Regions from separate parts of the Paenibacillus sp. J31P13 genome, predicted to be linked through region 3. Evidence: riboswitches for the same ligand, from Rfam matches in the RefSeq annotation. Region 3 holds a riboswitch; each other region holds the start of a gene.

Region 1 (3,268 bases), on a different contig from region 3:
AATGGGACGGCTGTTTTAACTTGGATTTCAGCAGGTTTATCCATATAAATGTAGAAGCTATTAAAATGAACAGCTTTATTAAAAAAAAGAGCCTCAAAAAAAGAGACTCTGATAACTTAATTCATTTTAAGTGCGTAATCAATTGATTGACGAACTTCTCCAAGTAATGCTGATCAACCTCGTCGAATCGATTAAGCACAGGACTATCAATATCGAGAACCCCGTATAACTCGCCATTTAGAATGATTGGAATGACGATTTCCGATTGTGATGCGGAGTCGCATGCGATATGTCCAGGGAATTCATGGACATTTTCAACTCTGATCGTTGATCTTAAGCTTGCAGCTTTTCCGCATACGCCTCGGTGCAAAGGAATGCGAACGCAAGCCGGTAAACCTTGAAACGGTCCTAGAACAAGTTCTTCATTCTTATATAAGTAAAAACCAACCCAGTTGATATGATCTAAAAATTGATTGAGAAATGCTGATGCATTGGACAGGTTAGCAATCACATCAGTTTCACCTTCCAGCAATGCTTGAAGCTGACGAAGCGCTAACTCATAATTTTGATCCTGTGTACCTTTGTATTGTTCTGGATGAAACATAATTCGTCTCCTTTATTGTCACTGATAGGCTATCTGAAACGCTTTGTTGATTATCATATTTTATCATAATCAAAGTAAATGAAGGAAGGTCACTTGAAATGGAAAGTAACGAATCCATAAAGAAACGGTTGTTTGAACTGGAAAACAATATTAACTACATACAAAATATTCAATTATTTAAAAATGCAACATACATTACGTAGTTCAATATGGAAATTAAGCAACGAAGGTTGGAAATGTTTTTTCATCAAGGAACACCTATACAATCGGAATAGTAATATTTTAATTTTTGATATTGATTTAATAGGTAATAATGCCTAAGATAATAGGTACAACATAATTGTTTCTTCTTATTGATAAAGGCAAACCCATCAAAAGATGGGGACGCAAAGCTATAGGGACTAAAGGATATCCATTCCATGTCAGCCAGCTACCGATATACCACTTCTATTTCTTGTTGACCAAAAAAAGTGGCTTACTCGGTTTTAATCGAGTAAGCCACTTTTTGTTTTTTAAATGTAATAAAGGTTAGTAGAAGCTTGAAAATGTGGTTATCAATACAAAAAAATATACAGGATGATGAGGCACATATGAGTTTATTTAAAAGAAATTCATCGATAAAAGATTCTGTAGATAGTAGAAATAATGTATTCTACCTACCGCCAAGCGAATCTATTCTCGATAATATAACCAACGGTTTTTTTATTATTGACCGTAATTGGTGTATTAGTTATATAAATAAGCCAATGGAACATTTTGTTGGAAAAAACCGTGAAGAACTTATGGGATATAATATTTGGGATGTACTCCCAGAAGCAATTGGCACATCATTCTACCATTTCTACCATAAGGCTATTAAAGAACAAGTCCCCATTACATTTGAAGATTACTATGAACCAACTAAAGAATGGCTAGAGGTTAGAGTTATTCCTTCAAACGGGGGGTTAATTGGATATGCATTCAATATTACAGAGCGTAAAAATCATGAACAAATTATAGAACGTATGGCTTATCATGATTATTTAACAGATCTTCCTAATCGTAGGTTTTTTGAAAAGGAGTTAGAACAATTTTTAGAGCAATCCAATAAAAATCAACACTCATTTGCGCTTCTATATATAGATTTGGATAGATTTAAAACGATTAACGATACACTTGGGCATGGTTTGGGAGATCAATTTATCAAAGAATTTTCAGTTAGATTAGTTCGCATTATAGGTGATAAAGGATTTGTTGCCCGTCTAGGAGGCGATGAATTTGCGATAATATTGAACAAGCAATTCGATAACAAAGAAGCCGTAGAAAAGATAGCTACTAGTATCATTAAAAATATTGAGGAGAGACCTTTTCGTATAGATGATTATGAAAATTATATTACAACTAGTTTAGGAATTAGTTTTTACCCTCATCATGCACAAGATGCTCAAACTTTAGTGAAAAATGCAGATATAGCCCTTTATCGTTCAAAAGAAAAGGGCAGAAACAAATATACATTTTATAATCCAGTAATGGAAATTGACTGTTTTAAAAGGTTCTCACTTGAAAAAGAACTTCGTGCAGCAATAGAAAATAATAAGCTGGAATTACATTATCAACCGCGAGTGAATGCGAAAACGGGAGAAATTGTGAGTGCAGAAGCACTTGTCCGTTGGAACCATCCAGAATGGGGAATGTTATCACCTGCTGAATTTATCCCTATAGCAGAAGATACTGGTCTGATACGCCCTCTGACCCAATGGGTTGGAAGAACCGTATGTAAACAAATTAACTCATGGCAAGTTGAAGGAATCCCGTTTGTACCTATTTCTATAAACGTTTCTGCTGATCAGTTTTTATCAAAAAACTTTATCCCGTATATACAACAGTTATTAAAGGAAACACGGGTAGAAGGAAGCTGGCTAGAAATTGAAATCATTGAAACATCCATTTTAGATAATCAAAAATTGGTTGAATCCATAATTACAAAGTTAAAGACACTCGGTATTAAAGTATCATTAGATGATTTTGGAACTGGATATTCTTCTCTTGCTTATTTAACGCAATTCAATGTTGATGTATTAAAAATTGATAAGTATTTCATTCACAACGTCACCACTAATCATTCAAATGCTACAGTCGTAAAATCAATCATCCATTTGGCCCATGGTTTAGGTTTGAAAGTAGTTGCTGAGGGCGTTGAAACGAAGGAACAACTTATTTTTATAAAACAACAAGAATGCGATGAAATACAAGGTTACATTTTTAGTAAACCAGTTCCTGCTGCAGAGTTTAATAAGCTATTAGCTAATAAGATATTGATACCCTCTGGAACCAATCAACAAATCCCATTTGTAAATAGGCGAAAGTATTTTCGTGTCCATCTTACTTTCCCATTAAGTTCACAAATGACGATTATTAAAATCAAAGACAAAGATTTAGATTTAGGTAAGACGGAAGTGTTAATTGAAGATATTGGGGCGGGTGGACTTCGTTTTTTATCGCATTTAATTTTAGCGGTGAATGAAGACATTATATTGGAATTTGAGACGGAGATTTTAGCTGAAATCATTAATGTAATTGGTAATGTTGTTTGGAAAGAAGAAATAGAGAATAACATATACCGATATGGTTTAGAATTTACTATCCATGATCAAGAGCGGGATCATTTAGTTCAATTATTGAACC
Region 2 (3,268 bases), 430 kb from region 3:
ATCTGCACACGATTGAGGCTCTTCCCAAGGCTATTGAAAATCTGAAGCGGGATGGATATACGTTTGTAAGGGTAAGCGATTTATTGGATCTTAAATAGATGCTTGCTCTCCTAAGCCAATAGCAGAGTTTACTCTTATCATGGCATCCTATTGTTGACCGTTTTTTTCATGATGCAATAACCAGCTCTTACGTGTTAAGCCGCCCCCGTAGCCACCCAAATCACCATTGGCGTTAATGACTCTATGACAAGGAATCATAATGGCCAGCTGATTGGCGCCATTGGCTTGAGCCACTGCGCGAAAGGCAGTTGGCTTGCCTAGGCTTACAGCGAGGTCTGAATAGGAGCGGGTCTCCCCTGGCGGTATTTTCATTAATTGTTCCCATACGCTTTTTTGAAAGGGAGATCCTATTAAAGCGATTTGCGTCTTAAACACGGTTAATTTGCCTTTGAAATACTGGTAAAGTTCATTTTCAATGGATTTAATCGATTCCGTTATTCCAGGGATAATGGCTGATTTCGTTCTCTTTCTAAGCCGCTCTACCTCGCGTTCTAGACCTCTACGATCTACAAACTCTAAGAGATAAATTGCAGCCTCATCGCCAATGGCAATCATCGGTCCAAGCGGGGTATCGATCCAAGATGCTTTTAGCACCTGACTATTCTCTAGCAAAGTAGGCGCTGCCCCCATGATTCGGGAAAAAGCGTCCCTGAACCCACTGCTGGATTCATATCCGGTTGATAGCTGCGTATCAATGATTGTTTTGCCAGCTCTAATATTCTTCAAAGCAAGCCCCATGCGGCGAGCGCGTGCGTATTCAACAAATGTCATACCGAATCGTTTTTTGAATTGACGACGTGCCGTTGATTCGTCAACAGAAAGATTTTTGAAATCTTGTCCTTTCCATCGTTTTTCAGGGTCTTTCTCTACTGCTTCCACAAGCAGACGAACCATTTCCGAGACATGATTAGGATGGGATAACGGACGACATCGCTGACATGGCCGATAAGAAGCCAGCAGCGCTTGCTGTGCGGTCTCATAAAATTCGCAGTTTTCGAACTTAGGCTTTCGTGCCGGACAAGTTGGTCGGCAGAATACACCGGTTGTTTTCACTCCTACATAAAAGACGCCTTCATATTCCGTGTTCTTTTCTAATAAAGCTTTGTAGTATTGTTCATTACGCTCGACAGGTATCATGCTTGCACCCTCTAAACTTGGATTATGCTCCTATTATAGCCCCTCTTACGGCAGGCCGTAGCCGAAAATCAGGCATCTATTTTTTTATGTATTTGCGGCTGCTGATACGCTTAAGATCCAGTTTCCCCAATATTAGTTTTAAGTACTAACATCATGCTTGAGAAGGGTGACTATAGGCCAGTCTTATATAGGATTTAGGTAATAGAAACGCTTAACAAGGTGAAAATCTCCATTCTTAATTACCTATCCTACTATGCTACCAAGTGTTCATGTAATAAGGGGCTTCGGTATGTTACTGTTTGTAATGTATTTAAAACTTAATAGGCAAACCTATGGAAATGTAGGGACGCAAAGCTAAAGGGACTAAGGTTGTAAAACGATGTCAGCCAGCTGCCAAAGAGTGTATTTTGCTTTTTGTTATGTAAGGTTTCATAAAAGTGAAGTCTTTATTTTTATGTAAATTTTATACACAATCAGGCTACTCTTATGGGTAGTTTTTTTTGCGTTGGTCATAATCGTAACTATCAGGAGGAAGAAAGTATGAGGAAGATAATCGCAGTCGCTACAACTGCAGCAATGTTGGTCAGTTTTTCAAGTGAGACAGGTTATGTTTTAGCAAGTGAAGTACAAAATGCAAATGCAGTGAAAACGGTATTAGAAAGCCAAGTGATTACATCAGATATCGCCTCGGTTGCTCCTTTTGATTTATACGGTAAAGACCTTTTAGCCGCTTATAACGAAGTGTTTAAAATGACCCGAGCAAATATTAAATCGATAACGAATAATGGCGGCAACTATTCCGGTTCTGCAATTGATAAAGCGATTGATGGCGATATGAGTACCCACTGGGAAACAGGTAAGCCTAATACGTCAACATTTACGAATGAAGTTATCATTCATTTAAATGATGAGACTACATTAAATAGAATCGTGTATGCTGCTAGACAATCAGGTGCGAAAGGTAAAGGATTTGCACAAGAGTTTGATATTTATAGCTCAAGTACAGATGAAGGCGATAACTTTACGCTAGTATCCTCTGGCGAATATAAAGGCTCTACTGGAGATGTCGTTGAAATAAAGTTTGCACCAACAGCATTCAAGAGAATGAAATTTGTATTCAAAAAAGCCAATCAAGATTGGGCCAGCGCCGCAGAATTTTCATTTTATAAAGAAGATTCCGCAACAGATAAGATGAAGAGCCTGTTTACGGATAACACCTTTAGTCAAGTGAGCGCAGCATTCAACACAGAAGAAAAAATAACGGCATTAGAAAATGAAGTGAAGTCTCATCCTCTTTACGCACAATTTAAAGCAGATATTGAGAACGCGAAGATCCTTCTAGAAAATCACCAAATAGAGGAGTCAGCAGCTAAGGTTTCTAAATTAAAAGGCTATGGTACCGAGTATGAAAGTGCTTATAGCGCGGCTTACAGAATGCCTAATTCTAATGTGTCGAGGGTTACAACAAACGGCGGAAGCTACTCAGGCACGAAGCCTGAATATATGCTGGATGATCTGCCAAATACACATTGGGAAACAAATAGAAATAATGACGCTTCTTTTACGAATGAGGTTGTATTTGAATTGGAAACAGCGGAAGTGCTGGATAGAGTTTCTTTCCTTGCAAGAGATAATAGAAAAGGATTCCCAGAGGCATTTGAAATCTATGCATCCCAGACGAGCAAAGGCGATACGTTTCAACTCGTTTCCAGCGGTACAGCGGCGAGTACGAATGATTTTCTGGAATTCAAATTCGAGCCTACAACGTTTAAAAGATTAAAATTCAAATTCACGCAGGCTAACATCAACAGACCATTCGCAGCAGAATTTAGATTTTATAAAGAGGATCCCGTAAGTGAAGCGGTAAGTCGCCTATTTACAGATGGGACTATGAGCGCGGTTATCCCCGAGTTCAATAGTGCTGCAAAAATCAATGTGTTAGAGGAATCAGCTAGAACGCATCCCTTATATCCTGTTCTAAAAGGTCAATTGGATCTAGCCAAACAGGTCATTAACGGTGAAGTGCAAACCGATGGCATGATCATTACCGCAGAGCAGCATGGCGATATGA
Region 3 (3,268 bases):
CCCCCCGCCATTACCGGCGACGACCGATCCGCTCAGGCGCACACGCCCGAGCAACGAAGCAAGCTGGAGCGCTCCGCTCCAGCCAGCCTCGGCACCGGGCTCCGTCACGCCCTCCAACAGGGCGTGCACTTCGCTCCGCAATAGCGCACGTCCCTGCAGCAGTTCCGCTGCAAGCTTCGCCCCAGCCGCAATCTCCCCCAGCTCCGCATCGCTAAACGTATCATTCAGTCTTCCATGCTTCTCAGTCGCTTGCGCCCTACCTCCAGACTCACCTTTTGAATATTCCATTCCATACATTTCGCCGAACTGTTCATCATCTCTCACCTCCTTTTTCAGATAACCTCCCCTCTGATCCCATCGTTCCACCTTCTCAAGCAAACCGCTCTCCTCGAACCTCCAATCATATTTACTTTCCTTTCGCCACCGCAGCCACCAACGGTTAGTATCCTTCCCAATACCCTCTTGTCCCTCTTTCAAAGCCTTTTCCACACATGCAAACAACTGTGCGAGTTCCTTATACTGTTCTCCTGTTCTGCTAAAGCTAGAACCTTTATTCCACAACTCCACCACTCGACACGCATCACCTAACGGCAAAGCCTCCCTCCACAGCCAGCCTGAAGAAGCTAACCCATTATTCAAATACCCTTCCGAGCCAAAATAACCGCTGAGCCAAAACACCTTATCTACGGCTGGCTCAATGGTCATTTTTGCAATCCAGCACCCCTCATACTGCACAATATAAACATATGCCTTCATTCCCTAACACCCCTTCCCTCAGCATGTATCCCAAATTAGACAAAAAAAAGCACACCAACAACGCTTTATGCGTCATTAAGTGTGCTTCACTTCATGAGTTCTATTGCTGCAGATTATATACTAAAAAGGCATTTTCGACAAATCTTCCGGGTTTTGCAAATCAATCAATACGGCATGGTCGCCATGCGACACAATCCCCTTTGACTGCAGCAGCCACAGCAGCCCTGTTGCATCGTTCGGCATAAATTGAGAACGTTTACTATCTGAATTGTCCGTTTCGGGCTCATCCTTGCTCGGATGTACCTCCAGCGTATCCGCATCTCGAGCCAGCCGCTCAACGATAGCGAGCGTTTCCTCCGATGCTCCGCGGTCAATAATCGTCAAACGAACATCCCTGCCCATCTTACGAGAAAAAGAAAACAGGGAACGCATATACCATTCCATATTTTTTTGACCAACATCAGCGACTAGCACATAGTGTTTACTTTCTTGCAGACGTTTTCTTCTAATACGATATGCCAAATGCACAGACAAAGCTGCCAAAACATAGCAACCGATGACCAAAAGCAGAAGCTCAAACATGGCGACCACCTCCTCTTTGCAACAATATATGCCGCGAAGAGCCCACTGGTTCCGACATTCGTGGACAAGATGACAAATTGTACACAAGCAAAGAATGATCAATTTCCACTCAATAAAACTAGTCAAATTGTGACAAAGAAACACCCTTGAGCATTTTACAGTATATGTTATTATTTTACTACACCATGGCTTCACTTCATTATAGCGTGTCTATTTTCCCTATATACAAGCTCGAGGAATCAGAAAGGGTGGGAATCATTCGATCAATGTTTAGGGAAGCGATGAAGTTTGATCTGTATATGGACACTTGGATCATACGGAGCTAGTAGTGTAACCGGCCCTCTTGGACTTCAATACCTATTCTAAGAGGAGAGTGAGAAATGAGGTTTTTCAAGAAACAAATTTATTTCAGCTTAGCTATGGTATTGCTTCTTTCTTTATCACTGGGATCATTAACTTTTGCTCAAAGCCAAGTGAATGACAACGCCGTGCAAAGTTCATTGCAGAACGTCAATGATAACAGTTGTTCGCAATATTCTTCAGACCCTCAATTTATTACTGCCGGTCATTCTAACATTGTGGACAATGGAAACGGCACCGCTACTGCTACCTTTAGTACAACTAAAGATTGCGTACGAGTCAGCTTTTCTTCCTACGGCTTTCCTAGTGATTGGATACCAACGAGTGGCGGTCAGCCCTATGAGGTTCAAATATACAAGGATGGCGAATCCAACATATACAGTAAATTGGGAACCTACTCCATAACAATCGACATTCCAACTTGTGCACCCTATCAGCTTGATATTTATGCCGGGGATGAACAAAAAAAACTTGGAGTGGGCGGTCATGCCGGTTTCATTAAAGCTTATAAAGTAAAATCGGTTAATGTCTGCAATGGAAAAATCATTATAAATAAAGTACTCAATATTGGTGATAATCAGCCTCATACAGGCATTACTTTTGAGCTTTGGCAAAATAATGTACTCTTCAAAACCGGCGTAACCAATTCGCAAGGCGTTCTTGAATTTCTAGATTTGCCAATCGGAACTTATGTGCTGAAAGAGGTTACGAAGTCAGGCTTTACCACAGATCTGACTGATAACACTGAAATCAATGTTACCAACAATTCAACTCAACTTAAAGTTGTCACGAACTCACCGAAGCTCACTTTACTATCTGCTTGCCTAGAAAGTCCAACCGCGTCTAAAAAGTGGACCATTAAAAACGAGAGCGACGTTGATGTGCCTTACTCTTGGAAGGTTCCAAATACAGTATCAACCGGTAACGGAACTATTTTAGCCGGCTCTACCACTGCACTAACAACGAGTACTGAAGATGCATTGGAAGTTCATTGGGGATCTAACAAGGAAATTACAGCCGTCCATAATGGAGACATCTGTATAGTACCAACACCGACGCCGATTTCTACTCCATCGCCTACTCCGGATACTACACCGACGCCGATTTCTACTCCATCGCCTACTCCGGATACTACACCGACGCCGATTTCTACTCCATCGCCTACTCCGGATATTACACCGACGCCGATTTCTACTCCATCGCCTACTCCGGATACTACACCGACGCCGATTTCTACTCCATCGCCTACTCCGGACACTACACCGACGCCGATTTCTACTCCATCGCCTACTCCGGATACTACACCGACGCCGATTTCTACTCCAAATTCGACACCAACGCCATCAACTTCACCATCTGCTACACCAGTTACTACACCGACGCCGACCAGTTCTTCAACACCGATCCTAACTCCTGAACCTACCCCAGAAGCAACCATTTCCGTTGAAGTTGATGATGAGGACGTACCGATAGGCGGAGTTGTATCTGGAGAGGAAGAAACCGTTCCTTTAGACAAATTGCCTAAGACCGGTGAGACCAGCGCTGTTCCTTACTATCTCCTCGGAACGTT

What was found. A riboswitch is a leader RNA that binds a small molecule or an ion and turns the genes downstream of it on or off. The one in region 3 is predicted to bind cyclic di-GMP.
Region 1: it holds a riboswitch for cyclic di-GMP, as region 3 does, so the genes downstream of both, AC0YOD_RS09355 (EAL domain-containing protein) here and AC0YOD_RS14545 (SpaA isopeptide-forming pilin-related protein) in region 3, are expected to answer to the same signal.
Region 2: it holds a riboswitch for cyclic di-GMP, as region 3 does, so the genes downstream of both, AC0YOD_RS16410 (NPCBM/NEW2 domain-containing protein) here and AC0YOD_RS14545 (SpaA isopeptide-forming pilin-related protein) in region 3, are expected to answer to the same signal.

What each region holds. Positions count from the first base shown of each region.
Region 1 is NZ_JBWDNR010000002.1:667,256-670,523, forward strand. It holds gene AC0YOD_RS09350 (GAF domain-containing protein) at 122-604, opposite strand; cyclic di-GMP riboswitch class I at 956-1,042, shown strand; gene AC0YOD_RS09355 (EAL domain-containing protein) at 1,150-3,268, shown strand, end outside.
Region 2 is NZ_JBWDNR010000004.1:486,351-489,618, reverse strand. It holds gene AC0YOD_RS16420 (polysaccharide deacetylase family protein) at 1-98, shown strand, start outside; gene AC0YOD_RS16415 (bifunctional transcriptional activator/DNA repair enzyme AdaA) at 148-1,197, opposite strand; cyclic di-GMP riboswitch class I at 1,511-1,595, shown strand; gene AC0YOD_RS16410 (NPCBM/NEW2 domain-containing protein) at 1,738-3,268, shown strand, end outside.
Region 3 is NZ_JBWDNR010000004.1:52,952-56,219, forward strand. It holds gene AC0YOD_RS14535 (ATP-dependent helicase ComFA) at 1-756, opposite strand, end outside; gene AC0YOD_RS14540 (hypothetical protein) at 877-1,338, opposite strand; cyclic di-GMP riboswitch class II at 1,604-1,687, shown strand; gene AC0YOD_RS14545 (SpaA isopeptide-forming pilin-related protein) at 1,719-3,268, shown strand, end outside.